DNA from 2 places in the Geodermatophilus sp. SYSU D01186 genome. Region 1 is predicted to be linked to the other one. Evidence: riboswitches for the same ligand, from Rfam matches in the RefSeq annotation. Region 1 holds a riboswitch; the other holds the start of a gene.

What was found. A riboswitch is a leader RNA that binds a small molecule or an ion and turns the genes downstream of it on or off. The one in region 1 is predicted to bind thiamine pyrophosphate.
Region 2: it holds a riboswitch for thiamine pyrophosphate, as region 1 does, so the genes downstream of both, ACI784_RS15805 (ECF transporter S component) here and thiM (hydroxyethylthiazole kinase) in region 1, are expected to answer to the same signal.

The regions. Positions count from the first base shown of each region.
Region 1 covers NZ_JBJGYW010000003.1:83,211-90,178, reverse strand. The annotation lists gene ACI784_RS03155 (alpha/beta fold hydrolase) at 1-681, opposite strand, end outside; gene ACI784_RS03150 (helicase) at 779-2,500, shown strand; gene ACI784_RS03145 (TetR/AcrR family transcriptional regulator) at 2,516-3,229, opposite strand; gene ACI784_RS03140 (DUF4386 domain-containing protein) at 3,376-4,089, shown strand; TPP riboswitch at 4,115-4,209, shown strand; gene thiM (hydroxyethylthiazole kinase) at 4,202-4,999, shown strand; gene thiE (thiamine phosphate synthase) at 4,996-5,667, shown strand; gene thiD (bifunctional hydroxymethylpyrimidine kinase/phosphomethylpyrimidine kinase) at 5,664-6,506, shown strand; gene ACI784_RS03120 (TenA family protein) at 6,503-6,968, shown strand, end outside.
Region 2 covers NZ_JBJGYW010000020.1:72,579-79,546, reverse strand. The annotation lists gene ACI784_RS15830 (SpoIIE family protein phosphatase) at 1-192, shown strand, start outside; gene ACI784_RS15825 (ATP-binding protein) at 197-625, opposite strand; gene ACI784_RS15820 (DUF1697 domain-containing protein) at 748-1,281, opposite strand; gene ACI784_RS15815 (energy-coupling factor transporter transmembrane component T family protein) at 1,318-2,085, opposite strand; gene ACI784_RS15810 (ABC transporter ATP-binding protein) at 2,082-3,428, opposite strand; gene ACI784_RS15805 (ECF transporter S component) at 3,500-4,117, opposite strand; TPP riboswitch at 4,115-4,218, opposite strand; gene ACI784_RS15800 (Nramp family divalent metal transporter) at 4,327-5,619, opposite strand; gene ACI784_RS15795 (Mut7-C RNAse domain-containing protein) at 5,728-6,444, opposite strand; gene ACI784_RS15790 (aminotransferase class I/II-fold pyridoxal phosphate-dependent enzyme) at 6,449-6,968, opposite strand, start outside.

The DNA of each region.
Region 1 (6,968 bases):
CCCGGCGATCCACAGCACCGGCCCGTCGTACCGCGCCCCCGGCGGCGGCTCGGGGAAGCCGCGGAGCTCGCCGAGGTCGCGCTCGAGCAGCTCCAGGTTCAGCCGCCACCGCCAGCCGCCGCCCTCGCCGAGCCCCTCGCGGACCAGGCTCTGCAGCAGGAACGAGCGCACCATCCGGCTCGGGACGGCGGAGCGCAGCGCGGCGTCGGCGTCCTCGCGGCTGGTGAGCGCGTCGAGGTCGAGGGCCCGCATCGCGGCGATGTACGCGCCGAACGGGGAGGCCTCCTCGTCCTCGTCGTCGGTGCGGCCGCCGGACACGGGGTACTCCGTGGGCGCGATGTCGACGACGACGAGGGCGCGCAGCAGCTCCGGGTGGCGCAGCGCGAGCTGCATCGCGACCTTGCCGCCCATCGAGTGCCCGACGAGGGTCACCGGCTCGCCGAACGACTCGAGCTCCGCCGCGACCATCCCGGTCATGTCGACGTAGTCGACGCGGTCGGTCCACGGCGAGTGCCCGTGGTTGGGCAGGTCGAGCAGGGTGACGCGGTGGTCGGCCGAGAGCCCCTTGGCGATCGTCGTCCAGTTCTTCCCCTGGCCGAACAACCCGTGCACGAACACCACCCGCGGGCCGGCGTCCCCCAGCGTCCGGGCGTGCAGCCGCTCGTCGGAGTTCGTCGTCACCCGGCGATTCCACCAGATCCCCGCGGCCTCCCCACCTACCGTCGACGGCCGACGAAGTCACCGGTCGCCCTCGGCGCCGACGAAGGAGAGCGCACCCATGCCCGGACGGCGCCGCCGGACGACGACCCGGTCCACCACCCGCAGCACGACCGCCACCCGCCGCAAGCCACCGGCCCGCCGCGCCGCGAAGCCTGCCCCGGAGCCGCCGGTCGCCGGGCCGGGGGAGCGGGTGTGGGTGCTCGCCGTCCCGTTCCGCGCGCCGGCGCCCGGCGCCCAGTGGCGCCCGGACCTGCAGGCCCACGTGTACGTCGGCCGCGGGCTGCCGCCGGAGCTGGCGCCCCACGCCCCCGCGCCGTACACCTTCGAGCGGTTCCTCGAGGACGAGCTCAACCCGATGCCGCGTCCGATCCCCGCCGGCCGCCCGATGCAGCCGCGCGACGAGCAGCTCACCGGCGCCGCGGCGATCGCCGCCTCCGCGAAGGCCGGGCACCGCGTGTTCCTGCTCGGTGACGACCCCGGCGTCGGCAAGACCGGCACCGCGGTCCTCGCCGCGCGCGAGGTCGCGGCGCAGCGCGGCGGCCGCACCGTGCTCGTCGTCGCGGACCGCCCCGCCGCGATCACCATCCCGCACTGGACGCGCTCGATCGCCGGGTTCGGGGACGGCGGGCTGCGCTGGTGCGTCACCACCTGGGACCGCCTGGCCAAGGTCGCCAAGCTCCGGTTCGACGTGGTGATCGCCGACGAGGCACACATGGTCCGGCACACCACGACCCAGCGGTGGAAGCACTGGAAGGCCGTCTCCGGCGCCGGCCGGGTCAAGGACGCGCCGTTCGTCATCGCCGCGACCGCCACCCCCGCGCACACACCGCTGGAGCTGCCGTACCTCGCGCCGCAGTTCGCGCAGCGGCACGGCGAGCCGCTGCGCGCCTGGTCCGACCTGCCCGGCCGGCTGGCCGAGCACGGGTTCCACGTGGAACGCGGCCGCTACGGCTGGGCCTGGACCGAGGACGCCGACGAGCGCCGCGCCGACCTCGCCCGGCTGCAGGGGTGGCTCGCCGACGGCACCCCACCGGCGACGCTGCACCGGCCGGCGCCCTGGGGGCCGGTGTCGGTGACCGGGACGCCGGTCGCACTGACCCCCGCCGAGCGGTCCGCCTACGACTCCGAGTGGCAGGAGTTCCGGACCGAGATGCAACTGGCCCGGCGCGCCCGGCAGAGCGCCCGCGGCCGGGCGGCGCTGCTGCGGTTCCGGCAGAAGGCCGGCCTGATCCGCGCGCAGGCGACGGTCGACTGGGTCAGGGCGCAGGTGGAGGCCGAGCGGCAGGTGGCCGTCTCGGTGGAGTTCGTCGAGACGGCGGCCGACCCGATCCGCGAGGCCCTGCTCGACTCCGGGATCCCCGTCGCCGCCATCTACGGCCGCGACCGGTTCGACGTCGAGGCCGAGCGGCTGCGCTTCCAGACCGGCGCCGCGCCGGTGTGCGTGTTCACCGTGACCGCCTCCATCAGCCTGCACGCCGGCGAGCTGCTGCCGAGCGGGTCCGCCGCCTCGGCCACCCCGCGGGTCGGGCTGTTCCACCAGCCGCGGTTCTCCGGCATCCAGGCCCGGCAGGTCACCGGCCGCACGCACCGCGACGGCCAGGTCTCCCCGTGGCGGGTCGCCTTCGCGGAGGACACCGTGGAGGAGCAGGTCGCCCGCGTGATGGTGGAGCGGCTGGCGGTCAGCGGGTCGACCGCCGGCGCGGACACGTCGTCCCTGCAGGAGATCGCCGAGTTGCTGGACGCCGACTGGCTGCCGGCCACGGCGCTGACCGACGCCTGAGCCCGTCCGGTCCCGTCAGCCGGGCACGGAGGCCGGCCGAGAGCTCCAGCCCTGCTGTCGCAGCCGGTCGAACCCGTCCAGCAGCAGGTCGAGGGCGAACTCGAACTCGAACTGCTCGTCGCAGCCGGACCCGGCCCCGGGGCCCTCGTTCGCGGCCACGGCGATCTCGAGGATGTGCGGGTACCGCTGGGCGAACTCCGCCGCCATGGCCGCCTGCTCCTCCGGGGTGGGAGCCGGCGCGTCCGCACCGGGCGCCTCGTCGAACAGCTCCGGGCTGAAGCCCCAGATGCGGTTGCCCAGCGCGTGCATCACGTGGTGGGTCAGGTCGGCGGAGAAGCCCCCCGCCCGGAACGTGCCGGTCACGGCGTCCATGTAGCCGAGGACGGCGGGCGTCCGGCGGGTGCGGGACTCGATGGCCTGCCGCGCCCACGGGTGCCGCAGCACCGCCCGCCGCGCGGAGAGCACCCGCTCGCGCACCGCCGTCCGCCAGTCCAGCGACGGGTCGGGCGCCTCGAACTCGCCGATGACGACGTCGACCATGCCGTCGAGCAGCTCCTCCTTCGAGGCGACGTGCTTGTACAGCGCCATCGGCACGACCCCCAGCTCCTGGGCGAGCCGCCGCATGCTGACCGCGTCGATCCCGGCCTCGTCGGCCAGCTGGACCGCGGCGCGCAGCACCCGCTCCCGGCTGAGCGGGACGCGCCGCGCGCCGGCTGCCTGCTGGGGCATCGCGGCTCCCTCCCACCGACGAGCTCGCCCCGACGAGCTCCCCGCCGAGGCCACCCTGACGAGCCTAGCCCTTGACCGGTGTACGACGTACACCTACCGTCTCCGGCATCGGTGTACGCCGTACACCTCGGCCGGGAGGGAACGACATGAGCACGGACAGAGGGACCGCGGTCGTCGCGGGGACGTTCTTCGTGGTGGCCGCGGTGACCGCGGTCGTGGCGCTGGCGCTGTACCAGCCGGTGCTGGGCGACCCGGGCTACGTCCTGGGCGCCGGTGCCGACACCCACGTGCTGTGGGGCGGCTTCCTCGAGGTCGTGCTCGCCGCCTCGTGCATCGGCACCGCGGTCACGCTGTACCCGGTGGTCAAGCGGCACGGCGAGGGCATGGCGCTGGCCTACGTCTGCGGCCGGCTGCTCGAGGCCGCGCTCATCGTCGTCGGCGTCGTCAGCCTCCTGTCCGTGGTCACCCTGCGGCAGGACCCCGCGGCCGGCACGGACGACGCCGGGCTGCTGGCGGTCGCGCGGTCGCTGGTCGCCCTGCACGACCGGACGTTCCTGCTGGGCCCCGGCCTCGTCATCGGGGTGAACAGCCTGCTGCTCGCCGTCCTCGTGTACCGGTCCCGGCTCGTGCCGCGCTGGATCGCCGTCCTCGGGATCGTGGGCGGACCGGTCGTCTTCGCGTCGTCCACCGCGATCCTGTTCGGCCTCTACGAGCAGGTCTCCGTGTGGGGCATGGTCGCCGCCCTCCCCGTCACCGTCTGGGAGATGAGCCTCGCCGCCGTCCTCATCGCCAGGGGCTTCCGGCCGTCGCCCCGCCCGGCCGTCCCGGTCGCGCGGCCCGCGGTGACCGCCGCGGTCTGAGGGCCCGGCTGTTAGGTTCGGCGGCGGAAGTGACACGGGGTGTCCCCGCAGGGGACTGAGAGCACACCCGTCGAACCTGCTCCAGTTCGTACTGGCGAAGGGATGTCACGGCGTGGATGCCGACGACCTGCGCGCGGCCCGGGCGGCCCTGCGCGCCACCACCCCCCTGGTGCACTGCCTGACCAACACGGTCGTGCAGACCCTCACCGCCAACGCCCTGCTGGCCGCCGGCGCGGCGCCGGCCATGGTCGACGCCCCGGAGGAGGCCGCCGACTTCGCGGCCGTCGCCTCCGCCGTGCTGGTCAACGTGGGCACGGTGAACGCCCGCACCGCCGAGGCGATGCGCCTGGCCGCCCGGTCGGCGGCCGCCGCCGGGACGCCGTGGGTCCTGGACCCGGTCGCCGTCGGCGGCCTGGTCTTCCGCACCGAGCTGGCCACCGAGCTGGTCGGGCTGCGGCCCACGGTGGTCCGCGGCAACGCCTCCGAGGTGATGGCGCTGGCCGGCGCGGGCAGCGGCGGCCGCGGGGTGGACAGCACCGCCGGCACCGACGCCGCGGCCCCGGCCGCGGCCGACCTGGCCCGCCGGACCGGTGGGGTGGTGGCCGTCAGCGGCGAGGTCGACCTGGTCACCGACGGGCGGCGGACGGTCCGCGTGGGCGGCGGCTCGGAACTGCTGACCCGCACCACCGGTGCCGGGTGCGCCCTCGGTGCGCTGGTCGCCGCCTACGTCGCCGCCACCGGCGACGCCCTCACCGGCACCGTCGCCGCCCACGCCCACGTGGCGCTGGCCGCCGAGGTCGCCGCCGACCTCGCCGACGGCCCGGGCACCTTCGCGCCCGCGTGGCTGGACGCGCTCGACGCCCTGGACGGCGACTCCCTGGCCGGCGCCGACATCCGGGGTTCCCGGTGACCCGCTTCGACCCCACCCTCTACCTGGTCACCGACACCGCGCTGTGCCACCCGCGGCCGGTCGCCGACGTCGTCCGCGCCGCGGTGGCCGGCGGGGTCACCGCCGTCCAGGTGCGCGACAAGACCGCCTCCCGCCGGGAGCTGCTGGCGCTCACCCGGGCGGTGCAGACGGCGCTCGCCGACCGGCCGGACGTGGCGGTGGTGGTCAACGACGCGGTGGACGTCGCCGTGGTCGCCGGCGCCGACGGCGCGCACGTGGGACAGGACGACCTGCCGCCGGGGGAGACCCGCGCGCTGCTCGGGCCGGACCGGCTGCTCGGGGTGAGCGTCTCCTCGGCGGCGGAACTCGACGCGGCGCTGGCCCTGCCCGCGGGCACCGTGGACGTCGTCGGGCTGAGCCCGGTGTGGGCCACCCCCACGAAGCCGGACGCCGCTCCGGGGCTGGGGCTCGCGGGCGCCGCCGCGCTGGCGACCGCCGCCCGTGCCGGTGGCCTGGCCGCGGTGGCGATCGGGGGCATCGACGCCGGCCGGGCGGCCGACGTGGCCCGCACCGGGGTCGACGGGATCTGCGTGGTGTCCGCGATCTGCGCCGCGTCCGACCCGGAGGCGGCGGCTCGCGCCCTGCGGACCGGGATCGCCGCCGGCCGGGCCGCGGGGGCGCACCGGTGACCGCGCCGGACGCGCCCCCGCGGCGGGCCGGGGTACCGGTCGCGCTCACCGTGGCCGGCAGCGACCCCAGCGGCGGGGCCGGCATCCAGGCCGACCTCAAGACCTTCAGCGCCCTCGGGGCCTACGGGACGGCGGTGCTGACCGCCCTCACCGCGCAGAACACCCGCGGCGTGACCGGCGTGCACCCGGTACCGGCGGAGTTCGTCGCCCAGCAACTGCACACGCTGCTCGACGACGTCCCCGTCGCCGCCACCAAGCTCGGCATGCTCGGGACGGCGGAGGTGGTCGCCGCAGTGGCCGGCGTCCTGGCCGCCCGCCCCGCCGGCCCGGTCGTCTGCGACCCGGTCATGGTGTCGACCAGCGGCCACCGGCTGATCGACGAGTCGGCGGTGGACGCCGTCCGCACCACCCTGCTGCCGCTCGCCGACCTCGTCACGCCCAACGTCCCCGAGGCGGCGGCGCTGCTGGACGCCGCGCCCGCGACCGACGTCGACGGGCTGGTCGGGCAGGGCGAGGCGCTGCTGGCGCTGGGCCCGCGGGCGGTGCTGCTGAAGGGCGGCCACCTGGGCGGGGCGGAGAGCGTCGACGTCCTGGTCACCGCGGCCGGCGCGACGCCCACCCGGCGGCCCCGGGTGGCGACCTCGGCCACGCACGGCACCGGCTGCACGCTCTCCTCGGCGCTGGCCGCCCTCGCCGCCGCGGAGGGCGCCGGCGACTGGCTGCCCCTGGTGGAGCGGGCGCGGGACTACCTGCAGGCCGCGCTGGTCGGCGGCGCCGGGCTGGGCATCGGCTCCGGGGCCGGCCCGGTCCACCACTTCGCCGGCATCTGGCCGTCGTGACCTCGTCCACCGAGCGGTTCACCGAGCGCGCCTGGGCGGCCACCGCCGGCCTGCGGGTGGCCATCGACGAGCTGTCCTTCCTCGCAGAGCTGGGCTCGGGCACCCTGCCGCCGGCCACCTTCCGGCACTACCTGGAGCAGGACACCCTCTACCTCGCCGAGTACGCCCGGGCGCTGACCCTGCTCGCCGCCCGCGCCCCGGACTCCGCCGCCGCGGCCTTCTGGGCGACGTCCGCGGCCACGACCGCGACGGTCGAGCGCCAGTTGCACGCCGACCTGCTGGCCGCCGAGCTCCGGCCGGCCGACCGGCCGGATGGCGACCCGGTGCCCTCCCCGACCTGCCTGGCCTACGTCTCCTACCTGGTGGCCGCGGCGGCGACGGCTCCGTACGCGGTGGGCGCCGCCGCCGCGCTGCCCTGCTACTGGGTGTACGCGGACGTCGGCGCGCGGCTGGCCCGGACCG
Region 2 (6,968 bases), on a different contig from region 1:
TACACCGACGGCCTCGTCGAGGGCCGCGACCTGCCCCTGGACGACGGCATCGCCCGCCTCCGCACGGCGCTGGAGGAACTGGGCGGCCTGCCGCTGGAGGAGTTCTGCGACGCCGTGATCGAGCGGCTGCGCCCCTCGGGCCCGCAGGACGACATCGCCCTGGTGGCGATCCGCCTCCACCACCAGGACTGAGCCCTCAGGGGGTCAGGACGGCCCACACGTGCTTGGCGCCGGCGGCGGTGTACCAGCCGTGCGCGGTCGCCAGTTCGGCGATCAGGTAGAGGCCCAGCCCGCCCTCGCTGGGGTCGCGCCCCACCGCGGGGGAGGGCGGGGTGCTGACGGCGGCGTCGGAGACCTCGATCAGCCAGCCCTCGCCGGTGGTGCGCACCGCGGCCCGGACGTGGCCCCCGCCGTGGCGCAGCGCGTTGGAGGCCATCTCGTCGAGGGCCAGGATCAGCCGGTCCCGCAGGTCGGCCAGCCCGGGGCAGGCCGCGGTGAGGTGCCGGCGCAGGTCGGCGCGCACGCCGGGCAGCTCCGCGACGGCGACGAGTTCCCAGGTCAGGGCCTCGCAGGCAGGCGGTGGGGTCGCGGACGGCCAGATCGGCCGGGCCGTCTCCCGTGTCACGCCGATGGTCCCCTCACGTGCTCGACATCGCCCGGCAGGCGCAGCGGTGCCCGGCCCGCTGGCGCGCCGAACACCTGCGTATACGCCCGGCGGCGAGCCGCTAAACCTGTCTGTAACCGGTCTCACACGGCCGCCATCTCGGCCAGTCTCCGGACGGTGTTCCAGTTCCGTCCGGTCCCCGCCACGCCGAGCAGGGTGTCCCACTTCCAGGCGCCCAGCGGGGTGTTGCTGATGCCGTCGGGCAGCCACAGGAACAGCTCCCGGCCGGTGACCCGGTACTCGCCGGAGTCGGCCGGCGGCAGCGCCGCCACCCGCCCGGGGTCGGGGGCCCGCGGCAGGAAGGTCACCAGGTACCGGGCCGGGTCGGTGGCCACCGAGCCCAGCGGGTCGGCGGCCACGACGGCGGCCACCTCCGCCCCGGTCCGGACGACGACGGGCACCGCGGCGCCGAACCGCTCACGCACCGCCGTCTCGACGTCCTCGACCAGCTCGGCCTCGCCCAGCGGGCTGTCCAGGACGACGTTGCCGCTGCGCAGGTGGGTGCGCACGTCCCCGTGGCCGCGGGCGGTCAGGACCTCCCGCAGGTCGGCCATCCCGATCTGGCGGGCCCGGCCGACGTTGACGCCGCGCAGCAGGACGACGTAGCGGGTGCCCACGATCGGCACCGTAGCGGCGCGGACGCCGGATCCCGGTCAGCCGAGCAGCGGGTCCCACGTGCCGAGCGCGACACTGGCCCCCACCGCGACGGCGCAGACCGCGGCCGCGGCGGCGACGAACCAGCCGTCGCTGCGCCGGAGCACCGACCCGCGGGCGTTCGTGCGCGGTACCCCGGAGTCGAAGCCGCGGGCGTCCATGGCGGTCGCCAGCCGGGTGCCGCGGCGCAGCGCGGCCACCAGGAGGGCGAAGGCGGTGCCGGTGAGCAGCCGGGCCGCGGCGACCGGGTTCGCCCCGGCGGCCACGCCCCGGGCGCGGCGGGCCGAGCGGATGGTCTCCCACTCCGCGGCCAGCAGCGGCACCAGCCGCAGCGCGGCCAGGGCACCGTAGGCGAACCGGGTGGGCACCCGCCAGTGCACGGTCAGCGCGTCGGCCAGCCGCACCGGGTCGGTGGAGGCCACGAGCAGCACGCCCGGCAGCGCCAGCGCCACCACCCGCAGCCCCCACGTGGCGCCGCTGAGCCACGCGGCCGCGCCGTCCAGCGCACCGAAGGCGACGTTGACCCACGCCACGCCGGCCGCGCTCAGCAGCAGCGGCCAGGTGCGGCGCAGCACCTCCCGGGGGCGGGTGAGCCCGGCGGCCGGGAACAGGGCGAGCTCCGCGGCGAGGACGACGGCGGGGGTGACCGGGTCGCCGCTGACCAGCAGCACCGCGGTGAGCAGGGCGATGGCGGTCAGCTGGGCGACCGGGTTGACCGCCGACAGCGGGACGGGCCGGGCCGGGCCGAGCGCGAGCGGCGCGGTCACGGCACGGCCACCGGTGCGCCGAGGGGGAGGACGTCGTCGGCCAGCGCGGCGACGACGGCGGCGTCGTGGGTGACCAGGCACAGCGCCCGGTCGCCGTTCTGCTGCTCGGCCAGGAGCGCGACCAGCTCGGCCCAGGTGTCGCGGTCCTGGCCGAAGGTCGGCTCGTCGAGGACCAGCACCCGCGGCCGGGTGGCCAGCGCCGTGGCGACCGACAGCCGCCGCTGCTGGCCGCCGGAGAGCGTGAACGGGTTGGCCTCGGCCAGCGGGGCCAGCCCGAGCCGCTCGAGCAGCTCCTCGGCGGTGGCGTGGGCCTGCGCGGCGCCCGCACCGGACCGCAGCGGCCCCAGGGACAGCTCGTCGCGCACCCGGCCGGTGAGGAACTGGTGCTCCGGGTGCTGGAACACCGTCCCGATCCGCTCCACCAGCTCCGCCGCCGGCCAGCGCGACGGCGGCCGGCCGGGGCGGCGCAGGCCCGCAGTGAGCACCGGCGCAGCGGCCACCCGTCCGGTGGTGGGCGCGCGCAGCCCGGCCAGCAGCAGGGCCAGCGTGGACTTGCCGGTGCCGTTGGGGCCGGTCACCGCCAGGGTGCGGCCGGCGCGCAGGACGGCGTCGGTCGGGGGCAGCGCGGGGACGGCGGACTCCCGGTGGGTGTACCCGGCGGCCTCGGCGGCCAGCAACGGCTCCCCGGGCGGGTGCGGGCAGCGGTCGGGGAACCGCAGCGGGGCCGGCGTCCACCCGGGACCGTGCTCGACGGTCCCCCCGCCCGGCAGCAGCTCCACGACCCGGTCCACCAGCGGCAGCCACGCCTCGACGTCGTGGTCGACGACGACCAGCGTGGCGCCGCGGCCGGCGACGGCCCGGGTGACCGCGCCGCGGACCAGCGCGGCGCCGGCCGGGTCGAGCTGGGCGGTCGGCTCGTCGAGCAGCAGCAGCCCGGGCCGCGGGGCGAGCGCGCCGGCCAGCACCAGCCGCTGCTTCTGCCCGCCGGACAGTGCCCCGGTCGGCCGGTCCCGCCCCAGGTCGAAGCCGACCGCGTCCAGCGCCGCGTCGACGGCGGGCCAGATCACGGTGGGGGGCGTGCCGGCGTTCTCCAGCCCGAACGCGACGTCGTCCCCGGCGCGGGTCATGACCAGCTGCGCGTCGGGGTCCTGGAAGACCATGCCGACCCGCTGCCGCCGCCGGTCGGGCGGGGCGCCGTCGACGGTCAGCACGCCGTCGGCGTCCCCGCTCTCCGGGTCCAGCAGGCCGCCCAGCGCCCGCAGCAGCGTCGACTTGCCCGACCCGGAGGCGCCGGTGAGCAGCACCCGCTCACCGGGGTCGATCCGCAGGTCGACGTCCCGCACCGCCCAGGCCCGCCGCGTGGCGTGCCGGAAACCCCACCCGGCCAGCGCGACGGCGGCCGGGCCGGTGCCGCTCAGTGCCGGGTGCGGCCGGAGGCGAACGACGACAGGGCGCCGCTGGCCGCCAGCGCCCGGGTGAGCAGCACGCTTCCGACGCCGGCGACGACCGTGGTGCCGGCGACGACGAGGACGACGTAGGTCGTCTTCCAGCCCCCGGTCCAGTCCGGGTAGTAGTAGAGGAGGTCGAGGACGGCGGCCATCGCACCGGCCAGCGCCGCCGACAGCAGCGCCGGCACCCAGCCGAACCAGCGGTACCGGAACGCGGCGAACCCGGCCTCGCCGGCCAGGCCCTGCAGGATGCCGTAGACGATCGTCGTCGTCCCCCAGGCGGAGCCGAGCAGCGCGGAGACGACGGCCGCGATCAGCTCGGCGAACAGCCCCGCGCCCGGCTTGCGGACCACGAGCGGCGCGAGTACCGCCGGGACCAGCCAGACGCCGTACATGAAGGCCTGCCCGGGCGGGAAGGCGGCGAACGCCGCCCCGGTGCCCGCCCACAGCAGGCCCCAGGCCCAGAAGACGACGCCGAAGGCGACGCCGAGGACGGCGGTGACGACGATGTCGACGGTGCGCCAGCGGCTGGGACGCCCCCGGGTGGGCGCAGCCGACGACGGACGGACGGCCTGCTCGGCCATGGTCTTCCTCCAGACTCCCTGCGCCGGCATGACCCGGATCAGGTTCGAGGGTCTGCGGGATCCCGCACTCTCAGCGCCGAAGCGCTCCCCTGCTGTGTGTTCGGTTGTGCCGCCCAGCGTAGCCCCTCGCCGAACACGCGATCATGGCGCCGTGACCACCGGAGGCGGCTCCGGAGTGGTCACGACGCCATGATCGGCGGGAAGGCGCCTCAGCCGAGGGCGAAGCCCAGGAGCAGGTGCCCGTTGAGCCCGATGATCAGCGCCGCGACGACCGCGCCGGCGACCGTGGTGACCGGCCGGTTCACCCAGGAGCCCATCACCGCGCGGCGGGAGGTCAGCCACAGCAGCGGGACGAGCGCGAACGGGATGCCGAAGGAGAGGACCACCTGCGACCAGACCAGCGCCGTCGTCGGGTCCCCGCCCAGCACGAGCACCGCGAGCGCCGGGGCGAGGGTGATCAGCCGACGGGCCAGCACCGGGATGGAGCGGCGCAGGAACCCCGCCATGACCACCTGCCCGGCGTGGGTGCCGACCGAGGAGGAGGCGAAGCCCGAGGCCAGCAGCGCGACGGCGAAGGCCAGCGCCGCGCCGGTGCCCAGCTGGTCGCCGAGCCCGGCGTGCACGCTCTCCAGCGACGCGATGCCGTCGTCGGCGGTGAACAGCTGCGCGGCGATGACCAGCATCGCGGCGTTGACCAGCCCGGCCAGGCCCATGGCCACGAGGACGTCGATCCGCTGGGCCTTCAGCAGCCGGCGGCGGCCGCTCTCGGTGCGCCCGGCGGTGACGACGTCGCCGTATCGGCCGGGGGTGAGTGCCGAGTGCACGTAGATGACGTGCGGCATCACCGTGGCGCCCAGGATGCCGGTGGCCAGCAGCAGGCTCTCCGAGCCGGAGAACGACGGCACCATGCCCGCCGCGACCCCGCCGGCGTCGACGCCGGAGCTGACCAGCGTGTAGCCGAAGCCCAGGCCGATGACCAGCAGCAGCCCGGCGATCACCCGCTCGAACGGCCGGTGCCCGCGGGACTGCGCCGCGAGCAGCACGAACGCGACGACGGCGGTGATGACCCCGCCGACCGGCAGCGGCACCCCGAACAGCAGGTACAGCGCCACCGCGCCGCCGACGATCTCGGCCAGGTCGGTCGCGATGGCGACCGCCTCGGCCTGCACCCACAGCCCCCGGGCGACCGGGCGGGGCAGGTTCTCCCGGCAGAGGGTGGCCAGGTCCCGGCCGGTCGCCAGCCCGAGCTTGGCGGTCAGCGACTGGATGAGCATCGCCATGAGGTTCGCCGCGACGATCACCCACAGCAGCGTGTAGCCGAACGAGGCGCCGCCGGAGAAGTTGGTCGCGAAGTTGCCCGGGTCGACGTAGGCCACCGCGGCCACGAACGCCGGCCCCAGCAGCGGCCAGATCCGGCGGCGGCTGCCCGGGGCCGGCCTCCGATCCGGCGAGCCGACCAGGGTGGTCGGGAGGACGGCGGCCTCGGTCTTCGACAGGTACACGGGGGCCTCGCAGCGGTGCGACGGGTGGATGAGCGCTCCTCGCTGTGCCCGCGCGCCCTGACACGCCGGGGCCAACGTGTGGCCCCCGCGGGCCGAGGTGAGGCTGTCCTACGCGGTACCGCCGTCCCGCCGCTCGGCGGCCGCGACGACCGCCCCGATCCGGCGGGCGTGCGCGCCGCGCCAGTAGAGCCGGTCGCAGGCCGGGCAGCGCGAGAACTCGTCGTAGGTGCGGCGGGTGCCCGCCGGCAGCCGGTCGGCGACCTCGGCCTTGGCCACCGGGGTCAGGCGCGCGCCGCAGGCGGTGCACCGGGTGAGCGGGGCCAGCGGGGGAGCGAACCGGTCGAGGACGTCGGCCAGCTGGTCGTCGGGCCGGCTGCCGCGCACCAGGGCGCCGCGTCCGAGTGCCCGGCGCATGAGCAGCCCGCGGTCCTGGGTGAGCAGGGCCCGGCCCTCGGCGTTCGCGCGCTCGACCAGCTCCGGGTCGTCGGCGTCGTTGGACCACGCGGCGTCCACACCGAGCAGCCGCAACCGGCGGGCGAGGGCGCCCAGCCCGACGTCCAGCAGGAAGCCACCGGGCGGGGCCGGCTGGGGCCGCGGCACGGGGACGACGTCCACCACGCCGTCCGGGTGCGCGCGGTCCTCCGGCCGGGCCGGGACGCCGTCCAGCCGCAGCCCGCCCACCTCGGTCGGCGGGACGCCGGCGGCCCGCAGCACGTGCCCCAGCGTGGCGTCCGGGTCGAAGGCCAGCCGCCGCTCGCGGGACGGGCGGTCCCTCGGGCGGAGGAGGAAGGCCAGCTCCGGCGGCACCCGGACGACGACGGCCATCGACTCACGCGACGACGCGGAGGGTCTCCATCGACGGGTCCGCGGCGTCCGGGACGAGCATCCCGGCCCGCACCCCCGTGGTCAGGTGGTCCACGGCGTCCTGGCTGATCCGCTCGCCGGGCGCCAGCACCGGCACGCCCGGCGGGTACGGGCTGACCAGCTCGGCGGCCACCCGCCCGACCGCCTCGGCCGCGGGGACCTGCTCGACGCGGGAGAAGAACGCCTCCCGGGGCGTCATCACCTGCTCCAGCTCGAGGCCCTGCGGCGACGGGAGGTCCACGCGCGGTGGGCGCTCCATCGACGGTGCGCCGTCCACCAGGGCCCGCATCGCGTCCAGCAGCGCCTTCTCGGTCTCGTCGTCGTCGGCGTGGGTGATGCGGGCGTTGACGCGGAAGGTGTCGGCCGCGCCGAGGTCCACGTGGCAGGCGGCCCGCACCCAGTCCCCGGCCTGGAAGCCGGTGATGCCCAGCCCCCGGACGTCGACGGTGATCGCCAGCGGGTCCAGGTCGAAGGCGCCGCCGGTG